2 regions of the Arthrobacter alpinus genome follow, and region 1 is predicted to be linked to the other one. Evidence: predicted binding sites of a transcription regulator. Region 1 holds the regulator's gene; the other holds the start of a gene.
The links. Region 1 encodes LexA, which represses DNA repair genes until DNA is damaged. Its sites were predicted from a motif close to TCGAACANNTGTTCGA; they were not measured.

Region 1 (6,391 bases):
TCCAGGCGGCGGCCTCAAGCACACGCAAACACACGGGCGTCTCCGTGGACGCGCTCCATGCGGCCGGCAATGCCCTGGATCTGGCCTTTGCAGCAACGCCGTCCGGGCTGCTACCCAACGGTCTGAACGAGACCCACTCGGCAGCCATCGAACAATTGCGGGACGCCGCACGCGTGGCTTTATCTGACTCCAAACCGGAGGGTTCGGCCGCCGTCGACGGTGGCCGGTCCATTGCCCGTTCCCGGTTGAACCTAGTCTTTGACCTGTGTGAGCGGATGTTGGCTGCCCAGGACGCCCGTGAAGTTCTCTGGGCGTCACGGGTAGGTAGCTTCACCCCCGGCCAGGGCTATCAAAAGGCGGATGAGGGCGAACCTCCCGTCATCAGCATCGCCCCGCTCAGTGTCGCCGGAAAATTGCGGGAGGGTCTGTTTGCCGACCATACGGTGATCCTGACCTCGGCAACACTGGCCATTGGCGAGTCGTTCCAGGCCACCGCCGGGGGGCTGGGTTTGTTGGGTGCCAACGCGCCGAACTGGACCGGTGCCGACGTCGGCTCCCCCTTCGATTATCCAAAGCAAGGCATGCTGTACGTTGCGGCGCACCTGCAAAAGCCCGGGTTCGGAAATTCTCCGGAGCAGTTGGCCGAGCTGGAGGCACTGATCACTGCCGCAGGGGGAGGGACGCTGGCGTTGTTCTCCTCACGCCGTGCGGCCGAGGACGCTGCCGAAAAGCTGCGCAAGAAGCTCAAGGTCAAGATTCTTTGTCAGGGAGACGCCTCGATCGCCGGCCTGATCAAGGAATTTGCCGAGGAACCCGACACCTGCCTTTTTGGCACCATGTCCTTGTGGCAGGGAGTTGATGTGCAGGGGGCCTCCTGCCGGCTGGTGGTCATTGACAGGATCCCGTTCCCCCGTCCCGACGATCCGCTGGTCACGGCACGGGCCAGGGCCGTGGCCCAAAGCGGGGGGGACGGCTTCATCGCCATCTCCGCAACCCATGCGGCTATTCGCCTGGCCCAGGGCGTGGGCCGGCTTATCCGCTCTAGCAGTGACAGGGGAGTTGTGGCGGTCCTTGATTCCCGCCTGGCCAACGCCAGCTACGGCGGGTTCCTGCGGGCCGCCCTGCCACCTTTTTGGTCCACCAAGGACAGGGCCGTGGCCCTGTCGGCGCTAGAGCGGCTCTCCGGCAAGTAGCCCGGCACGGCCTCGGGATGGTGGGTGCCGGCACCCGCAGCGAGCCACGCACGACAAAGCGCCCCGAGCATTGCCCGGGGCGCTTCTTCGTTGGCATTTGCTAGAGGCTGCGCAGCACCGAGACGACCTTGCCCATGACAGTGGCGTTGTCGCCCAGGATGGGCTCGTAGCGGGTGTTCTGCGGCAACAGCCAGGTGTGGCCATCACGCTGGCGAAACGTCTTGACAGTGGCCTCATCCTCGAGCAGGGCGGCCACAATATCACCATTGTTGGCGGTGTTCTGGCGCCGGATAACAACCCAGTCGCCGTCACAGATGGCGGCGTCAATCATGGAGTCGCCAACCACCTTGAGCATAAAGAGCTCGCCGCTGCCGACGATCTGGCGCGGCAACGGCATGATGTCATCGACCATCTGATCGGCCAGGATAGGACCGCCGGCGGCGATCCGTCCCACCAGCGGAACGAATGCCGTGTCCGAGGAACTGCTGAGTTGTGCAAAATTCAGGCCGTTGGAACTGCGGACCTGCTCCGGTGAGCTCACACCCTCAATGGCAACCACGCCGTCGTCAAGGACGAGGGGAATGAGAACTTCCATGGCACGTGGACGCTTGGGATCACGACGCAGGTAGCCGTGCCGCTCCAACTGGGTGAGCTGGTGGGTGACGCTGGAAAGGCTTGCCAATCCCACGTCGTCGCCAATTTCACGCATGGACGGCGGGTAACCCTTGTCAGCAATAGAGCGCTGGATGCACTCAAGGATCTTCTTTTGGCGGACCGTCAGACCCTTCATGCCGGCCCTGCTCGGTGCCTGGGGGATGCGGTGCGGAGGTTCTGGGAGCGTCATGATCCTTCGGTCCTTTCGTGGATGCCACTAATAATGTCAGTGCCTGCTGGTGGACTGCTTTCAGAGGCGAATCCTTACCCTCAAGATTAAGCCAGAAAAGTGGGAATTTCAAACATTTGTTCTAGCGAGTCTTGTCAGGAGTCGTCAATAGATGCTAAAACAGTAGTAGCGAGTTAGAACATACGTTCTATCGAACAAATTGTTTATGGAAGTTTTGCTCCTGCGGAACGACTGGGACGCCCCGCCTGGTGGGCTCCCACGGGAAGAAACTTCACGGTGTGAAAAGGAGCCTTAGTCATGAGCGCATTGGTGATTTCAACAATTGGACGTCCCGTCCTTGCAGCAACCCCCGGCGCCGCGCCCCTGCGGCTGACCCGGCGAGGGCGCATGATCCTGCTCGGCATTCCGGCCCTGCTGCTCAGCACAGTGCTCGTATTCTCGGTGTTGGCCCTGCTCCTGGGAGCCCTGGCCAGTCCTGCCAACGCCGCCACAAAGTTCAGCCCCATCGACATGGCGGACTACGCAACCACTGTCACGGTCTTGCAAGGCGAGAGTCTGTGGTCCATTGCGGCTGCCAGCGATTCAAGCCGCGATGTTCGAGAAGTCGTGGGTGAGATCGTGGCCTTGAATGAGCTGACCACCAACGTGGTGCAGGCAGGCCAGCAACTGTTTGTCCCGAACCCCAAATAGCCAAATGGTCGGACGTTACCTGTCACAAGTTCAGTCTTGACGTCCACGGCACTTAAACTAGTCCCATGGATCAGTTTGAACGCCTCAGCCAATTACCGCTCCGCGACGATCTGCGCGGACAACATCCCTACGGTGCCCCGCAAATCGACGTTCCTGTTTTGCTCAACGTCAACGAGAACACCTTTGGTGTTCCGCTGGACGCCAAGGAAGCAATCTTGAAGGCCGTCGCGGATGAACTTGACGGCTTGAACCGCTACCCTGATCGGGAGTTCACCGAACTTCGTAGGGCCCTGGCGGCATACTTGGGCCACGGGATGACTCAGGAGAACATCTGGGCCGCCAATGGCTCCAACGAGGTTCTGCAGCAATTGCTCCAAGCTTTTGGTGGACCCGGCCGGAAAGCCATGGGCTTTCCCCCCACGTACTCCATGTACCCCCTGCTCGCCAGCGGTACAGGCACCGGCTTCGTGACGGGGACCCGCGCCGCAGATTACAGCCTCAGCCCAGAATCGGCCGCCGAACAAGTACGCGCGCAAGCTCCCCACATAATATTCTTGTGTTCGCCCAATAACCCGACGGGCACCGCCCTGGGACGTGACGTTGTGGAGGCCGTTTACGAAGCCGGAGAAGCGTCGCAGGCGATCGTGATCGTCGATGAGGCCTACATGGAGTTCTCCCATGAGGGAACCCCCAGTGCACTGTCCTTGCTGCCGGGCAGGCCCCGCCTGGTTGTCTCGCGCACCATGAGCAAGGCCTTTGCCCTGGCCGGGGCACGAGTGGGCTATATGGCGGCCGCCCCTGAAGTCGCCGACGCGGTCCGCCTTGTTCGTCTGCCCTACCACCTGTCCGCCATCACCCAGGCCACAGCCGTGGCTGCCCTGCGAAACTCCGATTCGCTCTTGGCAAATGTCGAAGCCATCAAGATTCAACGGGATCGGATCGTGGACGAACTGACACGCATCGGTCTGACCCCGGCACCGTCGGACTCCAACTTTGTTTTCTTTGGTGGTCTCGAGGACCCCCGCTCGGTCTGGGAAGGTCTGCTGGCGGCCGGGGTGCTCATCCGTGACGTGGGCATTGCTGGCCACCTGCGTGTCACTGCCGGCACGGAACAGGAAACCACCGCTTTTCTTTCCGGACTCCGTGCCATCCTGGCCACCTAACCGCCACTTTTCGACGGCGTCGTTCCGGCGAGCCCACGCCCGGGAAAGCTCGGGGAGTGGGCGGCTTTGGGCAGAAGCAGCCACTCTCTTCTAAACTGGTGGAACACGACGACTTGTTTCACCTTCCTTCCGCGCAGGGTCATGCTCCCTGGCGGCCGGACACCACCGAATCAAAGGATGCTTTTATCATGACCGAGAACAGTCGGCAGCCTGGCCAGGGACGCACCGCACGCCTTGAACGTGGCACCAGCGAATCCCATGTGCTCGTTGAAATCAACCTGGACGGCACAGGTGTTTCAGAGATTGACACCTCGGTGCCGTTTTACGATCACATGCTCACTGCCCTGTCCAAACACTCCTTGATCGACATGAAAATCAAGGCCACCGGGGACACCCACATTGACGTGCACCACACGGTGGAGGATGTGGCCATCTCACTGGGCGAGGTCCTTCGGGTGGCCCTGGGCGATAAGGCAGGTATCCGTCGATTTGGCGAAGCCACGGTGCCGCTGGATGAGGCTTTGGCGAACGCGGTTGTCGATGTGTCCGGGCGCCCCTACCTGGTGCACGGTGGCGAGCCCGCCGGGCAGGAGTACCACTTGATCGGCGGCCACTTTACGGGCTCACTGACCAGGCACGTCTTTGAGGCCATCACCTTGCACGCACAAATCTGCCTGCACATGACGGTGATTGCCGGCCGCGATCCGCACCACATCGTGGAAGCCCAGTTCAAGGCGTTTGCCCGGGCCTTGCGCTCTGCCGTGGAATCGGATCCTCGCGTCACCGGAATCCCGTCCACGAAGGGTCTTTTGTGAGCGCCGAATCCCCCGACACAACCGGCAGTCCCAAACCGACGGTCACCGTCCTTGACTACGGCTCCGGAAACGTTCGATCGGCCGTCAGAGCGTTGGAACGTGCAGGCGCGCAGGTCACCCTCAGCGCCAAACCCGATGACGTCTTGAACGCTGACGGGTTGGTTGTTCCCGGCGTGGGCGCGTTCGGCTCGGTCATGGCGGAGCTGAAAGGTGTTGACGCTTTGCGCATGATCGGGCGCCGTGTCGCTGGCGGGCGCCCGGTGCTGGGCATCTGTGTTGGTTTGCAGGTGCTGTTCGACGCCAGCGTGGAACACGGCGTGCGTGAGAACGGCATGGGGGAGTGGCCGGGGACGGTAGAACTTCTGCCGGCCACCGTGGTCCCGCACATGGGCTGGAACACGGTCACAGTGCCGGAAGGGTCAATGCTGTTTGAGGGCGTCGAGGCAGAGCGTTTTTACTTTGTGCACTCCTACGGGGTGCAAAAGTGGGACTTCGATGTGGCCCAGCCCAAAATGAAGCCCCCCATGGTGACCTGGTCCGAACACGGTGCACCCTTCATTGCTGCGGTGGAAAACGGTCCGTTGTGTGCCACTCAGTTCCACCCGGAGAAGTCAGGCGACGCCGGTGCCCGGTTGCTGCGTAACTGGGTCCAGTCGCTTCGAAAAGGGGCACGCTAGATGTGGTCTTTACTCTTGATGGGCCTTGCCGGCCTTCTCATCGGCGGTTGCTACACGTTTTACCAGCAAAAGTCGCCGCGCTGGATTCCTATTAGTTTTGCTTTTCTTGCCGTCATGGCATTGCTGGCCGCGTACTTGTTCACGCTCTAGAGCCGGCGTGCTTCACCCCATTCACCACATACGTTGAGGACCCGATGACCACCACAGCCCCCATCCTGGAATTGCTGCCCGCCGTTGATGTTGCCGACGGGCAGGCCGTGCGCCTTGTCCAAGGCGAGGCCGGTTCGGAAACCTGCTATGGCTCCCCGCTCGAGGCGGCCATGAACTGGCAGAACGACGGCGCACAATGGGTTCACCTGGTGGACCTGGACGCTGCTTTTGGCCGGGGCTCCAACCTGGCACTGATGCGCGACGTCGTGCAAGCGCTCAGCGTCAAGGTGGAGCTGTCCGGCGGCATCCGTGACGACGCCTCGTTGGAAGGGGCCCTGGAACTCGGTGTCGCCCGTGTCAACTTGGGGACTGCGGCCCTAGAAAACCCGGAGTGGACGGCCAAGGTCATCGAACGCTTCGGTGAGAAGATCGCCGTCGGACTTGACGTCCGCGGCACCACGCTGGCAGGACGCGGCTGGACCAAGGAAGGCGGGGACCTCTGGGAGGTTCTGGCCCGTTTGGAAGACGCAGGGTGTGCCCGCTACGTGGTCACCGACGTCACCAAGGATGGCACCTTGCGCGGCCCCAACGTGGAACTGTTGCGTGAAATGTGCGCCCGCACGTCCAAGCCCGTGGTGGCCTCGGGCGGGATTTCTAGCCTTGAGGACCTGCGCGTGCTGCGCGAACTCGTGGGCGACGGTGTAGAGGGCGCCATTGTCGGCAAGGCCCTGTACGCCGGAAAATTCACCTTGCCCGAAGCCCTTGACGTGGCTGGCCGCCGCTAATCATCATGCCTGAAGCTTCCAAGAAACAGTTGCCGGCACACATTGCATCAGCCTTGGCCGGGGCCGGCGGAGCC
Region 2 (6,391 bases), 820 kb from region 1:
TCGCCCGGGCCGGGGTCAGGGACCAGAACGGTCAGCAGCGTGACAGGGGCATCCTTGGAAAGGACCACGGCGCCTTGAACCTTGTGTACCATTTTTTGCTCCTTAGAAGTGCTGAATTGCGGGGACTGGTTAGAGGCCCAGTTTTGCCATGACATCGTTCAATGACGGGTTTGTCGCGGACGTGCCATCCGGGTAGATCACGGTGGGAACGGTCTGGTTGCCGTCGTTGAGTTTCTCCACAAGCTCGGCGGTACCGGGCGTGTCCTCAATGCTAATTTCGGTATAGCCGATGCCTTTGGCCTCAAGCTGCTTCTTCAGACGCTTACAGTATCCGCACCAAACGGTGGAAAACATGGTGATGGTGCCGGCTTCAGGGGTGTACTCCACGTTTTTTGCTCCTAGGCATAGGTTTTTGCGTGCTTAAGTCACAACGCTACCGGCTGGGAGGCCTATTCCCACCTTTGCGGCAACCGTGACAGCATAGGGGCATGTGCGGACGATACGTGATGGCCAAGGCTGTTGGTGACCTGGTGGCGGAGTTGGAAGCCGAGGCGGAGGCCAGCTTGGAACTGCGGGCGTCCTACAATGTGGCGCCCACCACCGATGTACCTATCGTCTTGGAGCGCCTTGTCGGCAAGGAGGTGCACCGTCAGGTCCATGTGGCGAAATGGGGGCTGGTGCCGAGCTGGGCCAAGGATGCATCGGCGGGTGTGCGGGCGTTCAACGCCAGGGCTGAGACGGTCCTTGAAAAACCCACCTTCCGCGCAGCGATCAAATCCAAGCGCTGCGCCGTCCCGGTCCAGGGCTACTACGAGTGGAAGAAAGGCAGGGACGGCAAGTCCAAACAACCCTATTTTGTGCACAGTGCGACCGGGTCACTGATCGTCTTTGCCGGTTTGTATGAGTGGTGGAAGGACCCCGCCAAGGAGGAGGGCGCCTCTGATCAGTGGCTGCTCTCGTGCACCATCTTGACCATGGCATCCCCGCCCGACGGCGAATTGGCTACCTTGCACGACAGGCTTCCGGTTCCACTGGAGAAAGAAACAATGGCAAAGTGGCTCGCGCCGGATATGAGGGAGCCAGCGGCCCTGCTGGAGAGCGTGTTGGCCCAAGCATACGCAGTCGCGGCCAGCTGGAGCGTGGACGCCGTGCGGCCTGAGGTTGGCAACGTCCGCAACGACGGACCAGAATTGATTGTCCCACTCGGCTCGTTCTAGACAAGCCATTCTAGACAAATCATTCTAAACAAGGGCAAAGAAGCAGAGCGCCACGACGCCGGCCACGAGGGCCTCATGAAGGCCCACGGCGGGATGGATCTTCCCTCCCGTACTGTATCGCGGCGCACTGTCTTGCGGCGCACTTTCTTGCGGCAGGGCAAATGTCACCAAGAGCCAAGCCGCAGCCGCAAAGACCAAAGCCACGGCCGCGATCGTGTGCAAGAGTATGCCGCCCAGTTGCCCACCCGGTCCCAACGCATGTGAGCTGGCCAATGACACAGTGATCCACGCGGCAGCGCCCGTGAACAGGAGCCTGTAGAAGGCCGCACCTCTGCCGGCACCAGCTGTGCCCTGACCCGCGGTGCGCGGTGCCACCACGCGCCACAGGAACCAAAGTGCGGCGCAGGCAAGTGCCAGGTACGGTGCCCAGTCAACCGGCCAGGCCCCTATGAGCGAGGCCGGTGCCAGGGCGGCGACGGTGAGCGTGACGGCGTCGAGCTTGGCTGGGAGCGGGCCCGCCGTGAGGAGCCGGGCGGCCCCGGCCAGGACGGTGATGGAGAGAAGGACGGCAAAGTTGATCCCCATCATGGTGTGGGGCCCTACTTCACGCACGGGATGGAACCGCCCTGCAGGGCCCCGGTCCAGTCGGAATAGCTGGAGTCCCCACTGCTGGGACTTGCCAAGGCTGTCGGCGCTGGGGCAGGAGCCCCGGGCGTTGGGGAGGTGCCCGGTGCGGGGGTGGGTGCCGGCGCCGCCGGAGTGAGGAGTTCGCGCACGGTGGCCTGCACCGCCGCCACATCTACGGTGTTGATGGATTCCCCGGACGGAGAGGTGCCGAAGCCGGTGATGGGCAAGGTTGTGAAGGAGATGTTGCCTGAGGTGATGGAGCCGGCCTGCTGGATGAGCTCAATGAGGTTCAGCCCGGAGTCCACCACGATGTTCTTGCTCACGGCGTTGAGCACCGATTCCATCTTAGGGATGTCGGTGAATGTGCCTGCCTGCTTGAGCTGGTGTATGACCGAGGCGATGAACGCCTGCTGGCGCCGTTCACGGTCAAGGTCGGAGAAGTCGTAGCGTGGATCACTGGTGTCTCTGCGTTGGCGGACAAACGCCATGGCCTGCTTTGCGTCGATTTGTTGCATGCCAGCTTTGAACTCGGCGCCCGAATACGTGTCGAAAGTGGCCTGGTTCACGCAGACCGTGATGGGGGCCACAGCCTGGGATACCTCATAAAATCCTGCCATCGTAACCTCCACAAAGTGGTCGATGTGCACGCTGCCCAAAAACGCTGAAACGGTGGCCAGCTCGGCCTGGCGGCCGGCGTCGCGCGCCTGCTGGTACGTGGTGTCGTTATGGGGCTTGCCGGCTGCCAGCAGGGCGGTTTGCTCGGCGGCCAGACCGTACCCATAGGCTTCCTTGATCTTGGCCTCAAACGACTGTCCGGGGATCCCCTCAATCTGCACGTAGTCATCCCGCGGAATGGAGATAGCCGTCGCCTTTTGGCCGTTGGCGGGGATGTGGATGAGCATGAGCACGTTGGAGTTGTAGCCGCCAATGCTCTGGTCCCCAGCGTCGAGTGCGTCATAGAGCGCCACCGAGAGCGGCTTGCCTTGTTCGTCAACCCGGGAGTCCAGGCCCATCACCAAAATGTTGGTGTCCTTCGTCAGCTTGGGCACCCCGGCCAGGGCCGCCAGTGCGTTCGAACGCCTGACGTTGCTGTTGGCTTGGACCGCTACGAAAGCGACGTAGCCGGTGACCGACAGGGCGATGGCGGCCAGGGCCGCCACAATGGAGTAGGTGATGCGCCTGCGTCGTTTACGCGAGACATCCCGTGAACGAAGTTGCTCGTACAAGCTCAAGGGTGCGCTCCTCGCCGCGTCCCCAAGCCGCATTGTCCATGCCGGCGTGCTGCCAGCGTTCAACAATGTTCACATGCGTCGCTGGGGAAACCCTCCTGTGGCGGTTGTTTTTGTGCAAAGTCTTAGCTGATTCACAGCCAACGGCAGGCTCAGTCCTCGTTCTCTTCCGGGCTCCAGCGGCGGAAGTTCAGGGAGAGGTAGAGGGCAAGCGCTGCCGAGTTGGTTCCCTCCACGCGCAGGGCCACATCGTGCTGGCCGGCGTTGAAAAGCGTGTCCATGGTGAGCAGCACCAGGTCCTCGGCCAGTCCGCGGCGGCGGTGCTGGCGGTCCGTGATGAGCTCAATGATAAAGGGGGACTCGGGTGTGTCATCACCGATCGCACGCTCAACAACCAGCACTGCCGCCACGATCTTGCCGGTTTCATCGAGGGCAACATGGGAAGCGTCGGGCAGGAATTGTCCGTATTTCCCTGCCATGGAGGCCCTGATGTCGTCGATGGCAGCCTGCATGGAATCGCCAGCGATGCCGGGCTCATAGGCGGTGAAGTATAGCTCACCCAGGCGGGGCAGATCGGACTCATGGACCGTGCGGGACGTTGTTTTCAGTTCCCGCTCAAGGGGTGTGGTTTTAGCGATGAGGGTGACCATGTCAGTCATGGAACGCTCCTTAGAATCGTTGAGTCGCCAGCAGCATAAGTCACGTCGATGACTATAAAGCCATGCTAGACGTATGGCGCCCTGACAGCTATCTGTATCACGCAATATGGAGCTGGCGAGTGGTTGCTCTTTGTGAAATTCTTCCCAATTGGCGACTTTCTTGTCGCGTAAAGTGAGCGTACACTTAAATCTCTTAGAATATATATTCTAGTTACACGATTGGTCTACGTACATTGTGGGTGTGCAAGGGACTGCAGGCGGAGGTGGCAGGCACGGATGGGCATCTTCAGCGATGGCATTGACGTGGTGCAAACCATGGCAGGAGTGCCCTTGCACTTACTGTGGCAGGGGCGTTCTTACACGCTCGCCGCCGAGCCCCTGCGCTGGTACGAACGGCGCTGTTGGTGGGATGAGGAACTCCGGGCACCCCCGGGATTCGGCGGGGGCCTGGTTGACCGCGAGGTTTGGCGGGTCCAGGTGCGCCGCGACGGCACACCGCCAGGGGTGCCCCTATTGACCCTTGATCTGGTGAAGTACCTGCCGGCAGGGCGCTGGCGGGTGATCAAGGTCCATGACGCACTCAACGAAACAAAGGACACGGCCGGTACGGCTGATCCGGTGGAGGAGCAAGGTTATGGGAGCTAGATTTGTGCACCTGCATACTGCCTCCGCGTATAGCGCCCATTACGGCGTTTCCTGGCCGGAGGAGTTGGTGCAGGCCGCCATTGCCGACGGGGCCGATGCCGTGGCAAGCACCGACAGGGACGGCCTTTACGGCGCGGTCAAGCACGTCAAGGCGTGCATGGCTGCCGGGATTGACCCGCTGCTGGGTGTGGACTTGGCGGTTCTTGACATGGTGGACCTTGGTGCGGGAAGGCAGGCACTGGTGGAGAGCGGAAGGGTTGTCATTTTGGCCCACGGCCGTCAGAGTCTGCCGGCAGGTGCTGGCTATGCGGCGCTTTGCCGACTGATCTCCACGGCCCACGCCCGGCCCAAGGGGCCGGTGGGGCTCACGCTGGCGGAACTGGCGGCAGGGGTGCTGGACCCGGAATCCCGGGAGCCGGCGTTGACGGTTTTGCTGGGCCCGTTCTCAGACGTAGGCAAGGCCATGAACGGGCGCAAGTATCTGCTGCCGCGCAGCAAGTTCCGGGCCTGGAATACCGCCATGCCACCGGGTACCTTGGCGGTGGAGATCCTGAGCCATCTCAGTGCACCCGGCACACCGCTGAGCACTGCACACGCTGTGCGCATGCTGAAACTGGCCGAAGAGTTTGATGTCCCGGCAGTGCTTAGCAACGCCGTGCGTTACAGCAGCGAAGATGACGCTCCCACCGCTGATGTATTGGATGCGGCCAGGGCTATTGCACCCTTAAGGCAGGTCCATGATTTACAGCCCACGGGCCAGGGCTGGCTCAAAAGTGCTGGGCAAATGCGCAAGGTTGCCCAAGAGATCGTCCATCAAGGCGGCTTTGACACTGCTGAGCTGACCCAGCTGTGGACCAACACCCACCAGCTCGCTGACAAGTGCCGGCTGGATCCCTCCGCGGATCTTGGCTGGAAGACGCCGACCACCCCGGAAGCCTCCGTGATGGGTTTGACCCAGGCCCCGTCCGCAGAACTGTGGCAGCGCACGCATGCCGGCCTAGAGCACCGTTTCCCCGGGCTCAGGGGCCAGCAACTCCAGGCGGTCCAGCACAGGCTCACCACTGAACTGGACACCATCAACGAGTTGGGATTCGCCTCTTACTTTCTCACTGTCGCCGAAGTGTCCGAGATGATCCGCACCATGGGGGTGCGCCGGGCCGCGCGAGGTTCCGGGGCGTCGTCGTTGGTGAACTACCTGCTGGGGATCAGCGCCGTGGACCCCATCGCCAACGACCTGCTCTTTGAAAGGTTCCTGTCCCGGGACCGCTCCACCCTGCCGGACATTGACCTTGATGTGGAAAGCGCCCAACGGCACAAGGTCTACCACAAGATTTTTGAACGGTTTGGCTCCCAACGCGTGACCTTGATGAGCATGCAAAACGGGTACCGGGCCCGGGGTGCCGTGCGTGATGCCGGCCTTGCCTTGGGTATGGAGCAAGGGGAGATCGACGGGATTGCGAAGGAGCTGTGGCGGTTCTCGGCCAGCTCCTTCAGGGAAGCCCTGGCGGAAAAGCCGGAACTTCGGGAATTTGCGGCAAGAGTTGAACGGAGCCGCCTGGGTGGAAAGGGGGAGGGCCAGCTTGATCTCCTGGTGGACCTGACCGAACGGCTGGACAGGCTGCCCCGACATATTTCCATGCACCCGTGCGGGGTGATCCTGGGGGATTCGAAGTTGCTGAACAGGACCCCGGTGCAGGCAAGCGGCATGGGACTGCCCATGAGCCAATTCGACAAGCACGACATGGATGCCATGGGCATGCTCAAGCTGGACGTCCTGGGCGTGCGGATGCAAAGCGCCATGGCGTATGCGGTGCGTGAAATCATCCGCCTGCATCCATCCAAAGCCCAGGTGGTGGAGGCTGGAAAGCATCCTGTTGACGAGCAGGGGCAGGGGCCGGCCTATGTCTCTGAGGCCGGTCACCTTGATCTTGACGCCATCCCGCTCGACGACGAACCCACCTTTGAGCTGATCCGCAGCACCCACACGCTGGGCTGCTTCCAGATTGAATCTCCT

Region 2: a site for LexA is predicted at 3,927-3,942, ahead of AOC05_RS07755 (DUF6504 family protein). Genes of this name have one in related genera too.

What each region holds. Positions count from the first base shown of each region.
Region 1 is NZ_CP012677.1:932,670-939,060, forward strand. Features, by position in the region: gene AOC05_RS04040 (ATP-dependent DNA helicase) at 1-1,193, shown strand, start outside; gene lexA (transcriptional repressor LexA) at 1,294-2,037, opposite strand; gene AOC05_RS04050 (LysM peptidoglycan-binding domain-containing protein) at 2,335-2,727, shown strand; gene AOC05_RS04055 (histidinol-phosphate transaminase) at 2,793-3,890, shown strand; gene hisB (imidazoleglycerol-phosphate dehydratase HisB) at 4,079-4,705, shown strand; gene hisH (imidazole glycerol phosphate synthase subunit HisH) at 4,702-5,382, shown strand; gene priA (bifunctional 1-(5-phosphoribosyl)-5-((5-phosphoribosylamino)methylideneamino)imidazole-4-carboxamide isomerase/phosphoribosylanthranilate isomerase PriA) at 5,577-6,317, shown strand; gene AOC05_RS04075 (SseB family protein) at 6,323-6,391, shown strand, end outside.
Region 2 is NZ_CP012677.1:1,750,578-1,756,968, reverse strand. Features, by position in the region: gene AOC05_RS07785 (S-(hydroxymethyl)mycothiol dehydrogenase) at 1-92, opposite strand, end outside; gene AOC05_RS07780 (mycoredoxin) at 130-387, opposite strand; gene AOC05_RS07775 (SOS response-associated peptidase) at 489-1,217, shown strand; gene AOC05_RS07770 (hypothetical protein) at 1,242-1,829, opposite strand; gene AOC05_RS07765 (LCP family protein) at 1,817-3,076, opposite strand; gene AOC05_RS07760 (GNAT family N-acetyltransferase) at 3,226-3,732, opposite strand; gene AOC05_RS07755 (DUF6504 family protein) at 4,009-4,377, shown strand; gene AOC05_RS07750 (DNA polymerase III subunit alpha) at 4,367-6,391, shown strand, end outside.